DNA from 4 places in the Parabacteroides sp. KHUB-02 genome. Region 3 is predicted to be linked to each of the others. Evidence: riboswitches for the same ligand, from Rfam matches in the RefSeq annotation. Region 3 holds a riboswitch; each other region holds the start of a gene.
What was found. Region 3 has a riboswitch for cobalamin ahead of ACYIA1_RS18150 (threonine/serine exporter family protein). Riboswitches for the same ligand answer to the same signal wherever they lie in the genome.

Region 1 (4,809 bases), 2.8 Mb from region 3:
TAAGTAAGAGCCATTTGGGTGGCCAATATGGAATTACATCCATGGGCGATATTAGCGAAAGGACCTCCATGTACAAATGCGGGAGTATTCTCCGTTGTTTGTACTAGGTTCGGCAGTAATGCGTCTTTTAGCAATACGGTAATAGCTCCGGCTATGCCAAGATCATTTACCGTGAAAGGCTTATCTTCGTTTGTATAACCCAATAAAATATTTCCGACACGTCGTTTCAAATCCTCTATATCCGTAGCCAAGCAAAGGATCGCCATGATCTCTGAAGCGGGAGTGATGTCAAATCCGGTCTCGGTAGGGACACCGTTCGCCGAGCCGCCTAGACCCGATACGATGTTACGTAAGCTACGGTCGTTTACGTCAAGAACCCGTTTCCATTTGATCTCCTTCAATCCCTCGCAGGTGTTGCGAGTCTGATAAATATAGTTATCCAATAAAGCGGTAATCATATTGTGGGCGGAAGTAACCGCATGAAAATCCCCTGTAAAATGCAAGTTGATGTTTTCCATAGGAAGCACTTGGGCATATCCACCTCCGGCAGCACCACCTTTCATGCCGAAACACGGGCCAAGAGACGGCTCACGTAAAGCGACCACCGCTTTCTTCCCTATTTTATTCAGCCCTAAAGCCAGACCGATCGAAACCGTAGTCTTTCCGATTCCCGCTTTAGTGGGAGTGATAGCGGTCACTAAAATTAAATTATGCTGGTCCATTTGCTTTTTATCGATCAAATGGATAGGAACCTTGGCAATATACCTGCCATAATTTTGTACTTCCTCACGAGGGATACCTAACGTTGTCGCAACTTCCTTAATTTTACGCAAGTCTGTTTCTCTTGCTATCTCAATGTCCGATTTCATGTGCTTTATGTAAGTTTATATAGTTTGAACAAAGTAAATCTAATTTATTATAATAACAAAATGATACGGAACAAGGTTTTCCCCCTTTATGGAATAATAAGATTGTGTTATTTTGATATTTTTGTGCGAAGATGGCGATGATCTTGCTTTTTGTGATAGCTGTTAGGCTTGAAATTAAACTTTTTGTAAAGTGAACTTTGCAAAAATCATACGTTTTGCTTGTCGCACTCTTAAAGAATTATAAAATAGTCTTTAAAATTATCCATCTATGATAATTTGATTAATTTTGTGGTGTCACAGCGATAAAAAGAAAGCTAAAATGGTTTGAGTGTGATAAATTGAAATAGATAAGAGATTAATAACATTAGCAATATAATATGTAAATTTAAGGTTATGTCAACAGTAAGATTTAGTCAGGTTACATTTGCTACTAAATCGTGGGTAGCAGAAGCATGGGAAAAGATGGTAGTGGAATTGTTTAGCGGCCGTGTCGTAGCGGAAGTCAAACAATTGGATGAAGTATGTGAATCAAAGTGGGAAGTAGAATTGAAGAAGCTTCAAAACGAGGTTCATTCTTTATGTCATCATGCGATCCATCAATTGCTCCCGATAGCCGGCTCTTATCAACAGGCATTACTGGATGACGTTGCCCAAGCCTATACGGTATACGCTCCGGAAGAAGCAGAGTCTATCTTCAACCGGGGAAACCAAGCGATCGAGGATATCAAAGGGCATGTATCGGGTATTCGCTACAACGCTTGTAAAATGCGTGAGGCGAACCGTAAAGTAAGCGAGTTGGAAGATATGCACGCAAAAGCGATCATGTACCATAATTCAGTGAAACCTTATATGGATACACTTCGTTTCCATATCGATCAGCTTAAGCATATATTGCATGTAGCGTAATAAGATGGGCTGTCCGGGTTTGGTTACTCTCCGGGCAGCCTTCTTCTTTTAGCGAGGTTGGATAATCAGTAGGGAGAAATAGGGGAAATCCTTGGAATGTATAGTGGCGATATCAGTAGTATAATATTCTTTTCCTGTTCCTACATTCTCGAAATAATGAAAAACCGCCTTATCCGCATACTGCCGGATACAAGTATGAATAGCCTCTTGGCAACCCGGTAATTTCATGATGACGATGATCATTCCATTTTCTATTTTTGCCGAAAGTTCATCGAATGACGCAGTCCCGGGGATTACATTAATTTGCTCCTCTTGTTTTACGATATGTATCCCGGCCAAGGCACCTGCCGCTATAAATGCCGGAATTCCTGCGATTCGATCTACCGGGATTCCTGCTTCCTCGAATTTATCGTATACATATTGTATAGATGAATAAAAACCAGCGTCTCCCTCGGCGACGATCACGATTTGTTTTCCTTTCAAATATTCAGCTTGGGCATCCAGAAACAATTCGTTATAAGCGTTTAACGCATCTGTCCGTTCCTTACTCATTGGCAAAATAAACGGATGGATCAAGGATTCGTCTACCTCAATAGCTTTCAATATATCCGTCGCCCGAGATATGATTCCATGCTTGCCTTGTGTAGCAGGACAATAGATAATATCAGCCTTTTGTAATGTTTTAAGCCCTTTCAGCGTAATTAATTCCGGATCACCGGGACCTAATGAGACTAAGTGAATAGGATGATTCATGTGTATCTGTTTTTATTTGAAACGCAAAAGTCCTTAAAATTGCGGATGTATACAAATATTCTTACTACTTTTGTCGCTGTAACAGGCTCCGCTTATCTCTTTTTCCGGGAGGCGGATTAAAAGGGAACCGGGTGAGAATCCCGGACAGACCACGCTGCTGTGAACTTCTAAACATTCGGACAATACCTTGGCCACTGGTTTCGTAATCGGGAAGGCGTCCAGAATGGAAGTAAGTCAGAAGACCTGCCGGTTCATAAATAAATGTTGCTGTCCCGTGGAGCAGGACGAGAGTAACTGTCAATGATCAACTGTCAATTAAACAAGGATTATGAATAAGTTTATAGCGGGTGGATGCTTGCTTTTATCGGTATTGACTTTATCATGTACTTCAGGTATCCGTGAAAAAGGAGAAATAGGGAAGACGGCTTCCGTAGAGCAATCCGCATTCTCGCAAGAGCAGGTTAAGCCTTTATACGCCCAAGGATTCAAGCTTACCTATGCGGATCAATATGTCTTGGCTGATATTCAAGATCCTCAAAACGAGGAAAGCACCACGTTTCATTATGCGTTCGTAAAAAGAGGTTCGAAACCCACGGGGATTCCCGTTGATTATACGATGATAGAGCTTCCCATCCGAAGCGTTATCTGTATGACTTCCCTGCAATTATCGAATTTTATTAAATTGGGTGCTTTGGATAAGGTCGTTGGGATTACCAGTACACGGCATTTGTTCAATAAAGAGATGAACGAACGCCTGAAAGAAGGTAAAACCGCAAAGATCGGTATAGAGGGAAATTTCGATAACGAGGTTATCATGAGTATGAATCCTGATTTGATCCTTGTATCGCCATTCAAGCGGGGAGGCTATGAGACGCTGAAAGACGTGGGTATCCCCTTGATTCCCCATTTGGGTTATAAGGAGACTACGCCATTGGGACAAGCTGAATGGATCAAGTTCATAGGCTTGTTGTTAGGGGTAGAGAAAGAGGGCAATGAGCGTTTTGCCGCCATTGAGAAGAGGTATAATGAATTAAAGGAACTTACGGCGGATGGCAAGGTTAAAAAACGTCCGATCGTTTTTAGTGGCGAGTTACGGGGTGGAAACTGGTATGCCGTAGGAGGAAAGAGTTTCTTGGCACAGCTTTTCAAGGATGCCGGCGCTGATTATTTCTTGAAAGACGATGAGCGATCCGGTGGTGTTACATTAGACTTCGAGACGGTCTATAACCAAGCGGACGATGCTGATTACTGGCGTATCGTGAATAGTTTCCCGGGAACGTTTAGCTATGAGGCATTGAAAGAGCAAGATCCTCGTTATGCGGATTTCCGTGCGTTCCGGGAGAAAGGGATTATCTATTGTAATATGAAGAACACGCCGTTTTATGAGAGTATGCCGACAGAACCGGAGATCGTCCTAGCGGATTTGCTTCATATCTTTCATCCGGATTTATTACCGGATCATGAGCCGGTCTATTATTCTCGACTTAAATAAGGAACACTGATGAGACATTCAAATACCCTATGGATGCTGGCGATTGTCACGGCTATTTTTGTTCTAATCTTTTTGAATTTGGTGTTGGGGTCAGTCTCTATTCCTCTTCAATCGGTTTGGCATATTATCTGGAATTCAGGAAATGAGCCTATTACATGGCAGAATATTATCTGGAAATCCCGACTACCACAGGCATTGACAGCGTTGGTAGCGGGAGCAGGCTTATCCATCAGCGGCTTACAGATGCAAACCGTTTTCCGTAATCCATTGGCCGGACCTTCGGTCTTAGGTATCAGTTCGGGAGCGAGCATGGGTGTCGCTTTTGTGGTGTTGTTAAGCGGTAGTTTAGGGGGCGTTGCCTTGAGTAAACTTGGTTTTATGGGGGAGATCGCCTTATCGATAGCGGCCGTGATCGGTTCCTTATCCGTGATGGCGCTGATCGTGTATGTTTCCCAAAAGGTAAAAGGAAATGTCACGTTGTTGATTATCGGTGTGATGATCGGTTACGTGGCAAACGCCGTGATCGGTGTACTTAAATTCTTTAGCGTCGAGGAGGATATCCGTGCATACGTGATTTGGGGATTGGGTAGTTTCGCCCGTGTTTCCGGTAATCAGATGACGTTGTTCGTGATTCTTATGACAATCTTGATCCCTCTCTCGTTCCTGCTTATCAAGACCATGAACTTGATGCTTCTTGGGGATAGCTACGCACGCAATTTGGGACTTAATATCAAGCGGGCCCGTTTGTTGGTTATCACCTCGGCCGGGGTCCTTACGGCGATTGTCACG
Region 2 (4,809 bases), 1.5 Mb from region 3:
ATACGAACGCATTGGATGAGGCGATCGCTTTGCCGACCGACTTCTCTGCTCGTATCGCTCGTAATACACAGATTTACATTCAGGAAGAGACTAAGATCTGTAAGGAGATCGACCCGTGGGCTGGTTCTTACTATGTAGAGTCTTTGACGAATGAGTTGGTACATAAAGGTTGGGCATTGATCCAAGAGATCGAGAGCATGGGTGGTATGGCGAAAGCCATCGAGACAGGTCTTCCTAAGATGCGTATCGAGGAAGCTGCCGCTCGTACACAGGCTCGTATCGACTCTGGTGTTCAGACCATCGTTGGTGTTAACAAATATCGTTTGCCGAAGGAAGATCCGATCGATATCCTTGAGATCGATAATACAGCCGTACGTAACGAGCAGATCGCCGCTTTGAAGGAGTTGCGTGCTAACCGTGACGAAGCCGCTGTTCAAAAAGCTTTGGCTGATATCACGGAGTGCGTGAAGACGAAGAAGGGCAACTTATTAGAGTTGGCTGTTAAGGCTGCCGGCTTGCGTGCGTCATTGGGAGAGATCTCCGATGCTTGCGAGGTGGTTGTAGGTCGTTATAAAGCAATCATTAGAACTATTTCAGGCGTGTATTCATCAGAAACTAAGAAAGACGCAGACTTCCAGAAAGCTTGCGAGCTTTGCGAGCAATTCGCTAAGAAAGAAGGCCGTCAGCCTCGTATCATGATCGCTAAGATGGGTCAGGACGGACACGACCGTGGCGCTAAGGTTGTCGCTACTGGTTATGCGGACTGTGGTTTCGACGTAGATATGGGACCGTTGTTCCAGACTCCGGCCGAGGCTGCCCGTCAAGCTGTGGAGAACGACGTTCACGTAATGGGCGTTTCTTCTTTGGCCGCTGGTCATAAGACGTTGGTTCCGCAGGTTATCGAGGAGTTGAAGAAACTAGGTCGTGAGGACATCATCGTTATTGCTGGAGGTGTAATCCCGGCTCAAGACTATGACTTCTTGTATAAGGCTGGCGTTGCCGCTATCTTTGGCCCGGGTACTTCCGTATCGAAGGCAGCTTGCCAGATCCTTGAGATCTTGTTAGGCGAATAAATAGAGTTTAGACCTTACGGTTTTTAAATAAAGAGAGGCTGGACAATTGATTTTGTCCGGCCTTTTTTAGTATTGTATGCGGGTTTATGTACTTTTGTAGCGATTATTCAATTAAAAAGGGAAAGAATCATGGGAATCGTTATAGGTATAGATGTGGGAGGTAGCACGACCAAGATCGTCGGCGTGGAGGATAAGAAGATCAAGAACCCGATGTTCGTGAAAGCTACCGATCCGGTAACCTCTTTATTCGGAGCCTTCGGTAAGTATATTTATGATAATAACATCTCGCTCTCGAATATAGAGAAAGTGATCTTGACGGGTGTAGGTAGCGCCTATATCGATCAACCTTTATATGGCTTACCAACTGCGAAGACGGATGAGTTCCTTGCGAATGGGCTAGGGGCGCAATATAATACGGGACTGGACAGTCTATTGGTGGTCAGCATGGGAACGGGTACCTCCTTTGTCAAGGTACAAGGCTCCACGATCGAGCATATCGGGGGATTGGGTATCGGTGGCGGAACAATCCTCGGCTTGTCTAAGCTATTATTGAAAACGCATGACTTTCACCAAATAGCGTCTTTGGCCGAGCACGGTTCCTTGAATGATATCGACTTGCATATCCGGGATATTACGCCGCATCCGCTACCCGGCCTGCCGCTGGACGTGACAGCCTCTATTTTCGGAAAAGCGGACGCGAACGCTAAGGTTGAGGATATCGCTCTCGGTATCGTTCATATGGTCTTGCAGACCATCGGACAAGGAGCTGTTTTCGCCTCGTTAAATGGCGATATCAAGAATATCGTATTGATCGGTAACCTGACTCGCTTGCCACAATGCCCGGATATTTTCCCCCGTCTGGAGGAGATGTGCGATGTCCATTTCAAGATACCGGAGTATGCCGAATATCGCACGGCTATCGGGGCGGCTTTATGCTATATCAGGAACCGGGAATATAAGGATATTTTTTGTGGAAAGTGTTAGGCTACATCAAAACTTTATGTATCTTTGCTACATGCTTTGTTCCCTTTCGGCAATCGCCGGATAGGGATTAAAAGGGAATCGGGTGAGAATCCCGGACAGTCCCGCTGCTGTAAGCTTCATAAACGGGTTGAGCAATACTGTTGCCACTGTTCATTCAAGTGAATGGGAAGGCGCTTAAGACCGGAAGTAAGTCAGAAGACCTGCAAGGCGTGTATATTTTCGACGGCTTCGAGGAAAGGCCGGAAGAGAACGCAAGAACCGTATCCGGTTTTTACTATTCTTTATCCAAGGTTTTCTTATCAAGTCGTCTCATGGTTTCGGATAATTATTTTGCCATAATAATTAGGGAAAGAAGCATGAATCTGACCGACGGGATGAGCTCCGTGTGTAAGATGCATGCTTTCTTTGCGTTTAAAGGACTGGGGTATTCCGTGAACACTCTATAGAGAATATTTGTTTATTATTAGAAAAGTGCGTTTATTTGCAACGAGTAATTAACAAAAGAAGTATGAATATGAAGAAAATTGTGGGACTTGTTATGGTTGCCTTGCTAGCGTTGATGGCGCTTCCGGCGAACGCTCAGCTTAAATTCGGTATCAAGGGAGGTGTGAATATATCGTCTGTTCATTTCAACTCGGACGTGTTGAAAGCGGATAACGTAACCGGCTTCCAAGTGGGTCCGATGATCGAGACGACCTTACCGTTGGTCGGTGTCGGGATCGATGCGGCAGTGTTGTATTCGCAAAAAGGTTTGGAAACGACCTCGGCTGGCGGGGTGAAGACTTCGATGAAGACGGATTATATCGATGTTCCGGTCAACTTGAAATGGAAATTCGGCTTACCGATCGTCAAGGCGTATCTGGCAGCCGGTCCGTATATCGGTTTCCGTGTAGGCGGTGATAAGTTTTGGGATATCCCGGGTTCCGTAGCGGATCAGGTGAAGGCGAAGAATTTCAGCGCAGGTCTTAACTTCGGTGCCGGCGTGGAGCTGATCAGTCACTTGCAGGTGGGTTTCAATTATGGTCTGGGACTGACTGATAACTATAGTATTGAGAAGGTGAACCTCTCCGACGGTGCCGGAAAGAACCGTGGATGGTCTATCACGGCAGCGATCTTGTTCTAAATAGGTGAAAATAAAATGAGAGAGGCTGGGCTTTAGAAGTCCGGCCTTTTTTGTTATTTTTGGGCTCGTAATGAAACACCTGTTTGAATGAAATACGCGGACGTCATACTTCCCCTTCCTTTGGAGAATAGCTATACCTATCGGATACCCGAAGATCTGGAGAGAGCCGTGACTCCCGGTTGCCGGGTGATCGTGCATTTCGGGAAGAAACGATATTATACGGCTATCGTCATGGAGGTACACGACCGGGAACCGGTATCCGATTTTGAGACGAAGGAGATCTACGCTTTGCTGGATGCCACGCCGGTGCTCCGCCGTCCGCAACTCCGTTTCTGGAAATGGATATCTTCTTATTATATATGTAAGCTGGGCGACGTGTATAAGGCGGCCTTGCCTTCCGGCTTAAAGTTGGAAAGCGAGACGACGGTTACTTATAATGAGGATTTCGAGGCCACCGCCCCCTTGCGCCCGAACGAGCAAGCGGTACTGGATGCTTTTAGCGGGGTTTTGAAATTGACGATCTCGGAGTTGGAGAAGAAGACCGGTCTTCGAAATGTTGTCCCGATCGTCTCTTCCTTGATGGTGAAAGGGGCGGTCGAGGTGAGCGAGGAGCTAAAGCGAGGATTCGTTCCCAAGACACAGGCGTTTATCCGTTTGGCCGAGGCTTACCGGGATGAGACGAAATTACAGGCGGTGTTCGAGGATTTGAAACGAGCGAAGAAGCAAGAGCTTCTGCTGGTCAGCTTCTTGGATTTAAGCCATACCTTGAATCCCGCTTTATCGAAGGAGCTTTCCAAGAAAGAGCTATTGGAACGCAGTGGTTATACCTCTGCGGTATTGGAGGGGCTGCTGAAACGGGGTATCTTGGAGAGTTACGAGAAAGAGGTGGGTCGTTTGCAAGTATCTGTCTGCCGCTTGCAAGAGCCGAATCCGCTCAGTCCGGCGCAAGAGAAAGCCTATGGAGAGATCCATGAGGCTTTCAAGACGAAGGAGGTCTGCTTGCTTCATGGCGTGACTTCCAGTGGTAAGACCGAGATATACGTCCGTTTGATCCATGAGGTCTTGCGGCTGGGGCGGCAGGTTTTATATATGTTGCCGGAGATCGCTATCACGACCCAGATCACGGAACGGCTGGCGAAATTATTCGGGGATAAGCTATTGGTCTACCACTCTAAGTTCTCGGATAACGAGCGGGTGGAAGTTTGGAATAAGCTATTGCATAACGACGAGCCTATGCTGGTATTGGGGGTCCGTTCGTCCCTCTTCCTTCCGTTTAAGGACTTGGGCTTGATTATCGTGGACGAGGAGCATGAGAATACGTATAAGCAGCAGGACCCGGCACCCCGTTACCATGCCCGTAACGCTGCCATCGTCTTGGCGGGTATGCACGGCGGTAAGACCTTATTGGGTTCCGCCACCCCCTCCATCGATTCTTATTTCAACGCTACGGCGGGGAAATACGGTCTGGTTGAGTTATCTACCCGCTACGGTGATTGCTTGATGCCGGAGATTATTACGGTGGACGTGAAGGAGCTAAAGCGCAAGAAGATCATGAAAGATACCCTTTTCTCCCCTCTGTTGGTGGAGAAGGTGCGGGAGGCCCTATCCCGGGGCGAGCAGGCGATCCTA
Region 3 (4,809 bases):
CTTGGTAGCCCTTACCGGGAAGCATCATGGCGAAGATGAGGATTCGCAGGCCTTAGGCATAAGGATCGTTACGTATATCCGGGATCGCGCCAACCAATTCTCTGAGCAATACCAACACAATTATAGCGTACTGGCAACTCCGGCTGAAGGCTTGTCCGGCAAGTTCACGGGAAAAGATCGTAAGAAGTTCGGATCGCTTCCGGGTATCACGGATCGGGATTATTATACGAACTCTAATCACGTCCCGGTATATTATAAGTGCAGTGCCCGTCATAAAGCCGAAGTGGAAGCTCCTTATCATGATTTGACTCGTGGTGGCCATATCTTCTACGTAGAGATGGATGGCGACGCTACCCATAACCCCGAAGCGATCATGCGTGTCGTGGATATGATGGATAAATACAATATCGGATACGGTTCCGTAAACCATAATCGTAACCGTTGTCTGGATTGTGGCTACGAGAACTCCACCCCGAATCTGGAAGCCTGCCCGAAATGCGGCAGCAAACACTTGGACAAACTTCAACGCATCACCGGTTACTTGGTAGGAACCACCGACCGTTGGAACAACGCCAAGCTATCCGAGCTGAACGACCGCATCACCCACAACTAATTTTCAATTGTCAATTGTCAATTTTCAATTACCATGTTGTCTATCATAGATATCATCGAAGATACCACCGTAGACGGTCCGGGATTCCGGACCGCCATCTATGCGGCGGGTTGCCCGAACAAATGCCCGGGTTGCCACAACCCCGAATCATGGGATATCCATAAAGGGAAGAAAGTAAGAACGGAAGAGATCGTGGAGAAAGTGCTGGCTGACGAGTTCGCCAACGTCACCTTCAGTGGTGGAGATCCCATGTTCCAGCCGGAAGGCTTCACCGAGGTAGCCAAGGCGATCAAGGAAAAAAGCCAAAAGACGATCTGGTGCTACACGGGATATAAATTCGAGGACCTGATAAAGAACCCGGCACAAGCCGCCTTATTATCCTATATCGACGTATTGGTAGATGGCCGCTACAAACAAACCCTTCGGGATGAGAGCCTTTTATTCCGGGGAAGCAGCAACCAACGGTTAATTGACGTACAAGCTTCTTTAAATAAAAAGGAAATCGTAAAATACAAGTACGATCCTTTTATTTAAGGCTTTTAAGGCACACACATGCATAAAATCTTGTACGGAATAAGAAATAAACATCCGTTCTCTTATATATAAAGAGAATTACATCAGCATCTATTCCTCAATTTTCAACGTGGTCTGTACAAACCACGGCGTGGTTTATAAAATCCACGGCGTGATTTGTACAGACCACGTCGTGATTTATAGAATAGAAGCGCATTCAACAAAGAATATATAAGTATCCGGATAATTATTCTTACTGAAGCGAGACGGATATTAGCATGATTTCATACCTTTGCATCCGAATTGGTTCCGTACGCTCGTTCGGGCATACGGATTAAAAGGGAATCCGGTGAGAATCCGGTACAGTCCCGCTGCTGTGAAACTCCTTTAACATTCTAATACTACTTTCGCCACTGGCCTAGTAAGCCGGGAAGGCATTAGAATGGGAGTCAGTCAGAAGACCTGCCATTCATTTAAGATTCATATCCTCGTGGGTTAGGGTATAGAGAACACATATATAAGAACAAAAAGAAGATGATGACAGACAAGGAAGTATTGTTATTACGGCGCAAATTGGATCTTTTGCTCCGTACGGGAAAATTGTTGATGGAAAGTGCCGCCGATACGAACCGTATCGAGCGCAACATGAAGCGGGTGGCCGCCTTTATGGGGATTCCCGAGGAGAAATTGCATATCGATATCCGATGGACCATGATTATGGTGAACGTAAGCGATGAGCGAAACTCATTCTCCAAATTCCAGAAATGCGAGAAACATGGTATTAACATGACAACGATATCACAGGTCAGCAAGCTCTCATGGCGGGCGATCGAACAAGATTATTCCTTGGATAAATATGAGGAAGAATTGGAAAAGATAGTTCGCCAACCTCGAAATTATACCCCTTATATCGTAGCGATCGGAGCAGGATTCGCTTGTGGAGGTTTCTGTAAGTTATTTGGAGGAGACTGGATCGCGTTCTTGTTAACCTCGATCTGTACTTTTATCGGTTTCAGGGTGCGTGCCCGTTGTGTAGAGGCTGGCCTTAACGCCTACATGGGGATCGCTCTTGCCGCCTTTATTTGTACTTGTCTAGCATATGCCTCATCTTTTCTGGGAATATCCGGTACTCCGTATCTCCCGTTACTGGCTTGTGCCCTATTCATCGTACCGGGCGTACCTTTGATTAATTTTGTAGACGATATGATCGATAATCACTTGCTGGTCGGTATTACCCGTGCCGCAAACACGGTGATGATGGTAGCGGCAATGACTTTCGGTATCGCTTTCGCCTTACGCTTACTCGTAATGAATGACGTATCGATCGACCATAAATTCAGCGAATTAAGTATGGTCCCGCATGATCCGTATTACGTATATGCGATAGCGGCCGCCATATCCGCCGTTGGTTTCTCTATGATATTCAATATCCAACGCCGTTTATTATGGGTGGTTGCTTTAGGCGGTATTATCGCCGTATGCATCCGGAACTTCGTGAACTTCGAGCTGGGCTATGGTCCCGTGATCGGCTCGTTTATGGGAAGTTTCGTTGTCAGCCTGATCGCAGTGAAAGCGGTTCATTGGTTCCATGTACCGAACCATGTATTGACGATCCCTTCTGTTATCCCAATGATCCCGGGAGTATTGATGTATCGCTCGTTATTAGGTTTTATCAACCTTCACGGGGTGATCGGCGAGGTTACGAACGCCTTCTCCAATGGTATTAACTCCGCCCTCATCATCCTTTGTATCTCTTTAGGTGTAGCCGTCCCCAATATCTTCGCCCGTCGTTACATCGCTAAGGATCGCCAACGCTATCTGCAAGAGGAGTTGGAGAAACGCAGGCAAAGAGGTAAGTTTATTGAGTGGTGACTTTAGCTGATCATTCGTGGGTATTCGCGACCCTCAAAATACATATTTATAGGTATTGCCGAGACTAATAAGATATCGGATATTTGCTTTCGTTATCAAACTATAAAAACAAATAAAAATGAAGACTATAGGAATATTCTACGGCTCGTCTACAGGAACGACGGAAGGGATCGCGAAACGTATCGCAGAGAAGCTGGGTGTGGAAGACAAAGATATTCATGACGTATCTAACGCTTCTCCCGCTGATGTAGCGCCTTATGAAATCTTGTTATTGGGCTGTTCCACTTGGGGCGCCGGAGATTTGCAAGATGATTGGGATAGTTATCTAGGGAAACTGAAAAAGCTGGACTTAAGTGAGAAAACCGTCGCATTATTCGGTTGCGGAGACTCAGCCTCTTTTAGCGACACTTTCTGTGACGCCATCGGTACGATCTATTCCGACCTGCGAAATACAGGTTGCAAATTCATTGGCGCTGTAGATGCTTCGGGATATTCATTTGACAGTTCCACCGCCTGCATAAACGGTATGTTCGTCGGACTTCCTTTGGATGAAATGAATGAAGACGATCAAACAGAAGGGCGGATCGACCAGTGGTTGGCATCTATAAGGAAAGAAGGAATTGAATAGACGCACACTTTTACATACATAACTGTTTAACCTTAATATTACAACGTTTGCGTATTCAACTTGATTGGTTTAGATTTATGAAGAGGTATGTGGGTCAAACATACCTCTTTCTTTTCATCTCAGTTTCCTGAATTGTTTCTTTATCCAAAAATAATAGCCGGTTATCGCGAAGATCGTCCCCAACAAGGAAACTAAGCAAGTCAATATACGGGTAGTCATTCCCCCCCACGAGCCGACGTGTACGGAATAAATCCATCCTCTTATCTTCCCCGATTTTGGGAGATCTTTATATAATTGGACTTCCGTAATCTCACCCGTAGCAGGATCAAAGGAGTAACGGTCGCTTCCTCTTGTATTTCCATAACGGGCCGTAGAAACCGTAGCGGAGCCATCTTGGATCGTGATTGAGTTAAAGTCCGGATAATGGCTTTTCAATGCCGATAACACCTCAGCCCATTGTGTGTAATCCGTCTTTTTCTTCGCGGGTTTCTTCGCGCCGGAAGAAGCTGGAGCATGATGCGCTTGAGGCGGGTTTGCACTAATACCGAAGACACTATAAAAGGCATTTCGATACCAACCAAACGACCATGTTAATCCGGTTAACGCTAAGATAAGCAGGAGCAATGCCGCATAGAATCCCCCGGAGACATGTAAATCATAGAAGAAACGGAACCAACCAGCCTTGGTCTTTACTTTCAACCGGTTTCTCAATACTTTTTTATTACGAGGATACCAAATTACGATTCCACTTATAATAATAATCGCCAAGACCAAAGTCGCATAGCCAACTATTGATTTTCCCCAAGAAAAACTTCCATCCCGTTTATACTCATCAAGTAACCAACGATGAAGACGCATCATTTTCAGGAAAAAACCTTGTCCGTCATCCATCCCGGTCACCTCCCCGGTGTAGGGATCAATAAAACCCGCGGCCTTTTTCCCCGGTAATACCAGTTGATAAGTTCGTCTCGGGTCAGACGATACCCGAATACCGTTTATTCGAACCGAATCGGGTAATTGTTGGCGTGCCGATTCTATCAAGGCGGCAGGCGAGAGAGGTTCCCCTTTTACTTCCTTTACAAAATAACGGGAAGGGTAGCCTAATTCTAATATCTCTGTCTCAAAGACGAGAATCGCCCCGGTCAGGCAGACAATCGCAATAATAATGCCAAAAGGTACCGAT
Region 4 (4,809 bases), 2.7 Mb from region 3:
CTAAATCTTTTTCTTGATATTGCCACGTGTGATAGCCGTCTTTTGTCATCTTCAAGGCTTTTATCTCTATGACATTAAAAAGATAACGAGCCTGTTCCGGAATCTCTATATAAGGAGTGAATACCGGAGCGAAGAGAACGATCTTGTCTCCCTTATTCAACAAGAAATTCTGCTGCAAGGAATCGAAGATATAACACATGGCGGCAGTTCCGCCCTCGGTAGCGAAAAGGTCGAATATTCCCTCAGGGGGCTGGTTATCACATAATTCTTGGTCTAAATAATCCCGCACGAGCATTTCCGTATATTTCAAGATACGATCGGGAACCGGATATTGATCACCAATGACACCTTCCGCCCATTCGTATACAAGCTCATTCTCATCTACACCTTTTTCCGTGACCAGATATTCATAGGTACCCTTCAATAAAGTAGCGCCGGGAGATTGCGCATGTTTCTTTAGAAACTGTACGAAGCGAGACGCGATCCTTTTGCGGTTGGGAACCCCTGCGGCTCCGGCCATCTCATCTGCCAATTCGGTTTCCCGCTGGCATTCCTCCAAGGCGAACTGCCCTAATAGGAAGAATGCCTCCCGTGGAACCGTACTGATCCAGTTTGGATTTCCCCTTCCTGCGTTCAGCATGATGTGCGTACTTTTACGAGCGCTCTCATCCGCTAACTCTATCAAGATGTTCTTTAGCTCGAAAGGGCTAATCTCCGACATCTTTTTCTCATATTCTCTCGTGATCTGTATTTTCTTCTTTTCCATACATTATATATATTACATGATTAGTACGATAACGACACCCCAGATAATTAATAAAGTATTACCTACCGCATAGGTAACGGTATAGCCCAAGGCTGGAGTCTCACTTCCTACGGCATCTTCCACCGCTCCTAATGCGGCAGTTGTCGTACGTGAACCCGCCGTACAACCTAAAGTAATAGCCGGGTGGAACTTAAAAACGTAACGTCCCATCAGAATACCGATGATAAGCGGGATAGATGTCGCTAAAGCACCGATAATAAATAAACTTATACCGACTTCCTTCAATCCGGTCACGAAACTGGGACCCGCCGTGATACCGACTACGGCGATAAACATATTCAATCCCAAATTATTTAATATCCAGACGGAAGGCTCCGGAATACGCCCGAAGGTCGGATGCTTAGAACGAAGCCATCCAAAGACGAGCCCGGCTATCAAAGCACCTCCACTCGTACTTAGGCTAATCGGGACACCCCCGAAATGAATCGCGAGCGAACCTAAAATTCCCCCTAAGAAAATACCGATACCCACGAAAATCAAATCGGTCTGATTGGTTGGGCGATCGGGATATCCTAAAGCCGTCGCCGCTTTATTTACCTCTGATTTCATGCCTACCAATTCCAGCATATCACCGGAATCTATCACCGTAGCGGCCAAGACCGGGATATTGATACCCGCACGCCTTACGGACTTGATGCTAACACCATGCATGAACGATTGATTGCGTAAATAGCAGATCTTTTTCCCCACGTATTCCTTATGGATCACTAGTACGGGTAACGTCTCTGCCGGAAAATCAAGCAATTCAATGTCATTGACCTCGTCGCCAATCCAGTTCTCCTCTCCGATCACGAATTCCCGGCGACCGCTTAGAACAACCTCATTTCCGGTATGTAAAACCAAATCCGGTTTAACATCGGTTACTACATTATTAATACGGACACGCTCCACGAACAAATGCCGTCCCAATTGGTCTAAATATACCTCCAACTGCTTTACGCTTTTGCCATCCTTGAACCATTCATTACTAATCTTATAGGCCCGGAAAGTTACCGGACGGGCGGCTGGCATAAAGCCCGGTTGCTCGCTCTCGTCGTTATTTCCCATTTTAGCCTCTAGCTCTTTACACGCTTTTTTCACGTAGTCGAGTCCTCCTAAAAGACGTGGCCCGATATCACTCACTAACCATGCGGATCCTGCCGTACCGAAAATATAAGTTACCGCATAGGCCACGGGCATTACATTTACCATAGCGCTTTTATCCGTATCGCTAATATTCATCTGTCCGATCGTATCTTCGGCAACTCCTAATACTGCCGACATCGTCTGGGAGCCCGCCAATAATCCTGCGGCCTCGCCTGCGTTATATCCCATAAGTTTCGCTAACAAAAAAGGAGCGATCAAACAAAATATACACATGACGGCGGCGAAAAGCATTTGAGGAAGACCTTCCTTTTTCAATCCCCGGAAGAACTGTGGCCCAACGCTATATCCTACAGCGAAGAGGAACATCAAGAAAAAGACGGACTTTAACGGTCCGCTTATATCGATTTTTAATTGCCCGATCAATACACCGACCAATAATACGCTGGTAACCGTTCCCAGCGTGAACTTCTTTATCTTAAACTTGCCAATCCAGAAACCGAGAGCTAAGGTTATGAAAATAGCTAGCTCCGGATAATGTTGAAGTAAATTAGTTATCCATTCCATATCTATTTATTTGATGTTAAACAAAAAAGATGCTATTGAAACAGGGATTCTTTGAAAGATGTTGTTACTTTTCGGGATTATTTATATAAATTTGCGACCGCTTAGGTGATAGAGTTTGTCTACCGACAACTCTATAAAAGGGAATCCGGTTAGAATCCGGAACAGTGCCCGCTACTGTGAAGCTCTTGAAAAGGAAAGCGTTCTGCTATGCCACTGTCTTAAGAAAGATGGGAAGGTTGCTTTCCGAGCCAGTCAGGAAACCTGCCAAGCGAAGTAATGATTAATTCCTCCCGGGGTTAGGAGTAATTAAGAGGATAGAAATATCACCTATATCTAAAAGATGTTGGAGACAGAATAATACGTTGTCTCCGTGGGATTGATATGTAATCTAATTATTAATATATTCATATGATGAGGAAACACTTACTATCTTTCTTCCTGCTGGTCATCAGCCTAGTTTGTCGTGCGCACGATGGCGAGAATTTTGTAGCATCCGATTTATTCGCCTCTTTACAACCGGGCGATAAGGCCGCTTTATTGATGGTACATTTTGGAACAACCCATGATGATACCCGTGCCTTGACAATCGACGCGATCAATCAAAAAGCGAAAGAAGCTTTCAAAGATGTTGAGTTGCGTGAGGCATGGACTTCTCGCATTGTAATGCGCCGCTTAAAAGCTCGTGGCGTAGAGAAACTGAACCCGATCGAGGCCTTGGAAAAATTAAAGACTGATGGTTATACACATGTCTTGATCCAATCCACGAATATAATCGAAGGTATCGAGATGGAATCCTTACGTAAGGATGTTGCCACCATGAAATCTTCTTTCAAGGAGATTCGTATCGGTAATCCTTTATTGTATACACCGGAGGATTATGAGGCGGTAATCGTCGCTATCACAAAAAATGGGGCGAAAGAAGGCGCTACTTTATTGGTAGGCCATGGCACTTATACTCCGGCGACGGCTCAATATGCCATGTTGGATTATATGTTGAAGGAGAAGGGATTCAAGGATTATTCCGTAGGAACCATCGAGGGCTATCCTACTTTTGATACGATGGTAGCCCAAGTAAAGGCCAATGGAACGAAGAAAGTCTTGTTGATGCCATTTATGTTTGTCGCCGGAGACCATGCGAAAAACGATATCGCCGGTGATTGGAAAGAGGAACTGGAAAAGAAAGGCTACGAGGTAAGCGTATTTATGGAAGGTCTGGGACAGAATCCGGATATTCAGAAGATCTTCATCGAACATGCCCGTTTCATGGCTAAACATAAGATGATCGATATCGTTGATAAGAAGAAAGCTTATGCGGTAGAGAAGGACTAAAAAAGTTCTCCAAATCTATGTTTTATTCCTTTCGGAAGAAAAAGTAATTCCTTCCGAAAGAAACTAAATTTTCATTCGAAGGAAAATGGAATTTCTTTCGAAAGGGATTTCACATGCATACAATAAACAGTTATAATGCTAAATATATGAAAAGAGTTTTGACAATCTTACCGTTGACAGCCTTATGTATCAGTACGATGCAGGCACAACACAAGAATGAGTACACGAATTTCGCCGATACGACATTCAATATTCAAGAAGTCGTAGCGACCGCCGCACGCAAGCCACGTCCACAAATCACGAAGTTGGACGTACCTATGAAATATCTTCCTATTTCAATTAATAGCATTACGGCGAGTAGTTTGGAGTTGCGAGGTATCCGTAATATCCAAGATGCGGTACGCTTTATGCCGGGCGTACGATTCCAGACATCTTATGGCGCATTTCAACAATTGTCGATCCGTGGTTTCGATCATTCTATCATGATGATAGACGGTATCCGCGATGAACGTTCGGCAATAAACAACTCTTATCCCGTACCCGATCTATCCTGTATCGAGTCTATTGAATTATTAAAGGGACCGGCTTCTGTACTTTACGGACATTCAGCCGTAGGTGGAACCTTGAATATCGTTCGTAAATCCCCGTCAGAGAAACAGAGCGTTAATGCTCGATTGGCCTACGGTAGTTACGAGAATAAAGAGGCGACACTTGGCATGGGCGGTAAATTGGTCGGTCCGGTCAATTATTACGCCAATGTCAACTTTTCCGATCAAGAGGGCTGGCGTGATAATGGCAACCGTCGCTTTTCCGGTTATCTGGCATTGCAAGCTAAAATGACGGAACGTGACATATTAGATGTTCGCGGAGGTTTTAACCGCGACTTCTATGGGACGGAGATCGGTCTTCCCGATTTAATGGCAAATGATGTATATAATGTGCAAACAGGACAGTTATATCTCCATAAAAATGAGATGCTACCGGGACTTGACCGTGAGGCTCGC

Region 1: another riboswitch for cobalamin. It lies ahead of ACYIA1_RS06230 (ABC transporter substrate-binding protein); the one in region 3 lies ahead of ACYIA1_RS18150 (threonine/serine exporter family protein).
Region 2: another riboswitch for cobalamin. It lies ahead of ACYIA1_RS12160 (porin family protein); the one in region 3 lies ahead of ACYIA1_RS18150 (threonine/serine exporter family protein).
Region 4: another riboswitch for cobalamin. It lies ahead of ACYIA1_RS06700 (sirohydrochlorin cobaltochelatase); the one in region 3 lies ahead of ACYIA1_RS18150 (threonine/serine exporter family protein).

The regions. Positions count from the first base shown of each region.
Region 1 is NZ_JBWQEV010000001.1:1,431,473-1,436,281, forward strand. It holds gene ACYIA1_RS06215 (formate--tetrahydrofolate ligase) at 1-869, opposite strand, end outside; gene ACYIA1_RS06220 (hypothetical protein) at 1,263-1,775, shown strand; gene ACYIA1_RS06225 (precorrin-2 C(20)-methyltransferase) at 1,824-2,528, opposite strand; cobalamin riboswitch at 2,595-2,793, shown strand; gene ACYIA1_RS06230 (ABC transporter substrate-binding protein) at 2,857-4,020, shown strand; gene ACYIA1_RS06235 (iron ABC transporter permease) at 4,030-4,809, shown strand, end outside.
Region 2 is NZ_JBWQEV010000001.1:2,736,774-2,741,582, reverse strand. It holds gene scpA (methylmalonyl-CoA mutase) at 1-1,073, shown strand, start outside; gene coaW (type II pantothenate kinase) at 1,203-2,057, shown strand; cobalamin riboswitch at 2,077-2,279, shown strand; gene ACYIA1_RS12160 (porin family protein) at 2,572-3,180, shown strand; gene priA (replication restart helicase PriA) at 3,268-4,809, shown strand, end outside.
Region 3 is NZ_JBWQEV010000001.1:4,280,058-4,284,866, reverse strand. It holds gene ACYIA1_RS18160 (anaerobic ribonucleoside triphosphate reductase) at 1-613, shown strand, start outside; gene nrdG (anaerobic ribonucleoside-triphosphate reductase activating protein) at 647-1,147, shown strand; cobalamin riboswitch at 1,414-1,610, shown strand; gene ACYIA1_RS18150 (threonine/serine exporter family protein) at 1,661-2,998, shown strand; gene fldA (flavodoxin FldA) at 3,117-3,626, shown strand; gene ACYIA1_RS18140 (PepSY-associated TM helix domain-containing protein) at 3,741-4,809, opposite strand, start outside.
Region 4 is NZ_JBWQEV010000001.1:1,545,240-1,550,048, reverse strand. It holds gene ACYIA1_RS06710 (bifunctional aspartate transaminase/aspartate 4-decarboxylase) at 1-766, opposite strand, end outside; gene aspT (aspartate-alanine antiporter) at 779-2,476, opposite strand; cobalamin riboswitch at 2,562-2,759, shown strand; gene ACYIA1_RS06700 (sirohydrochlorin cobaltochelatase) at 2,888-3,805, shown strand; gene ACYIA1_RS06695 (TonB-dependent receptor) at 3,952-4,809, shown strand, end outside.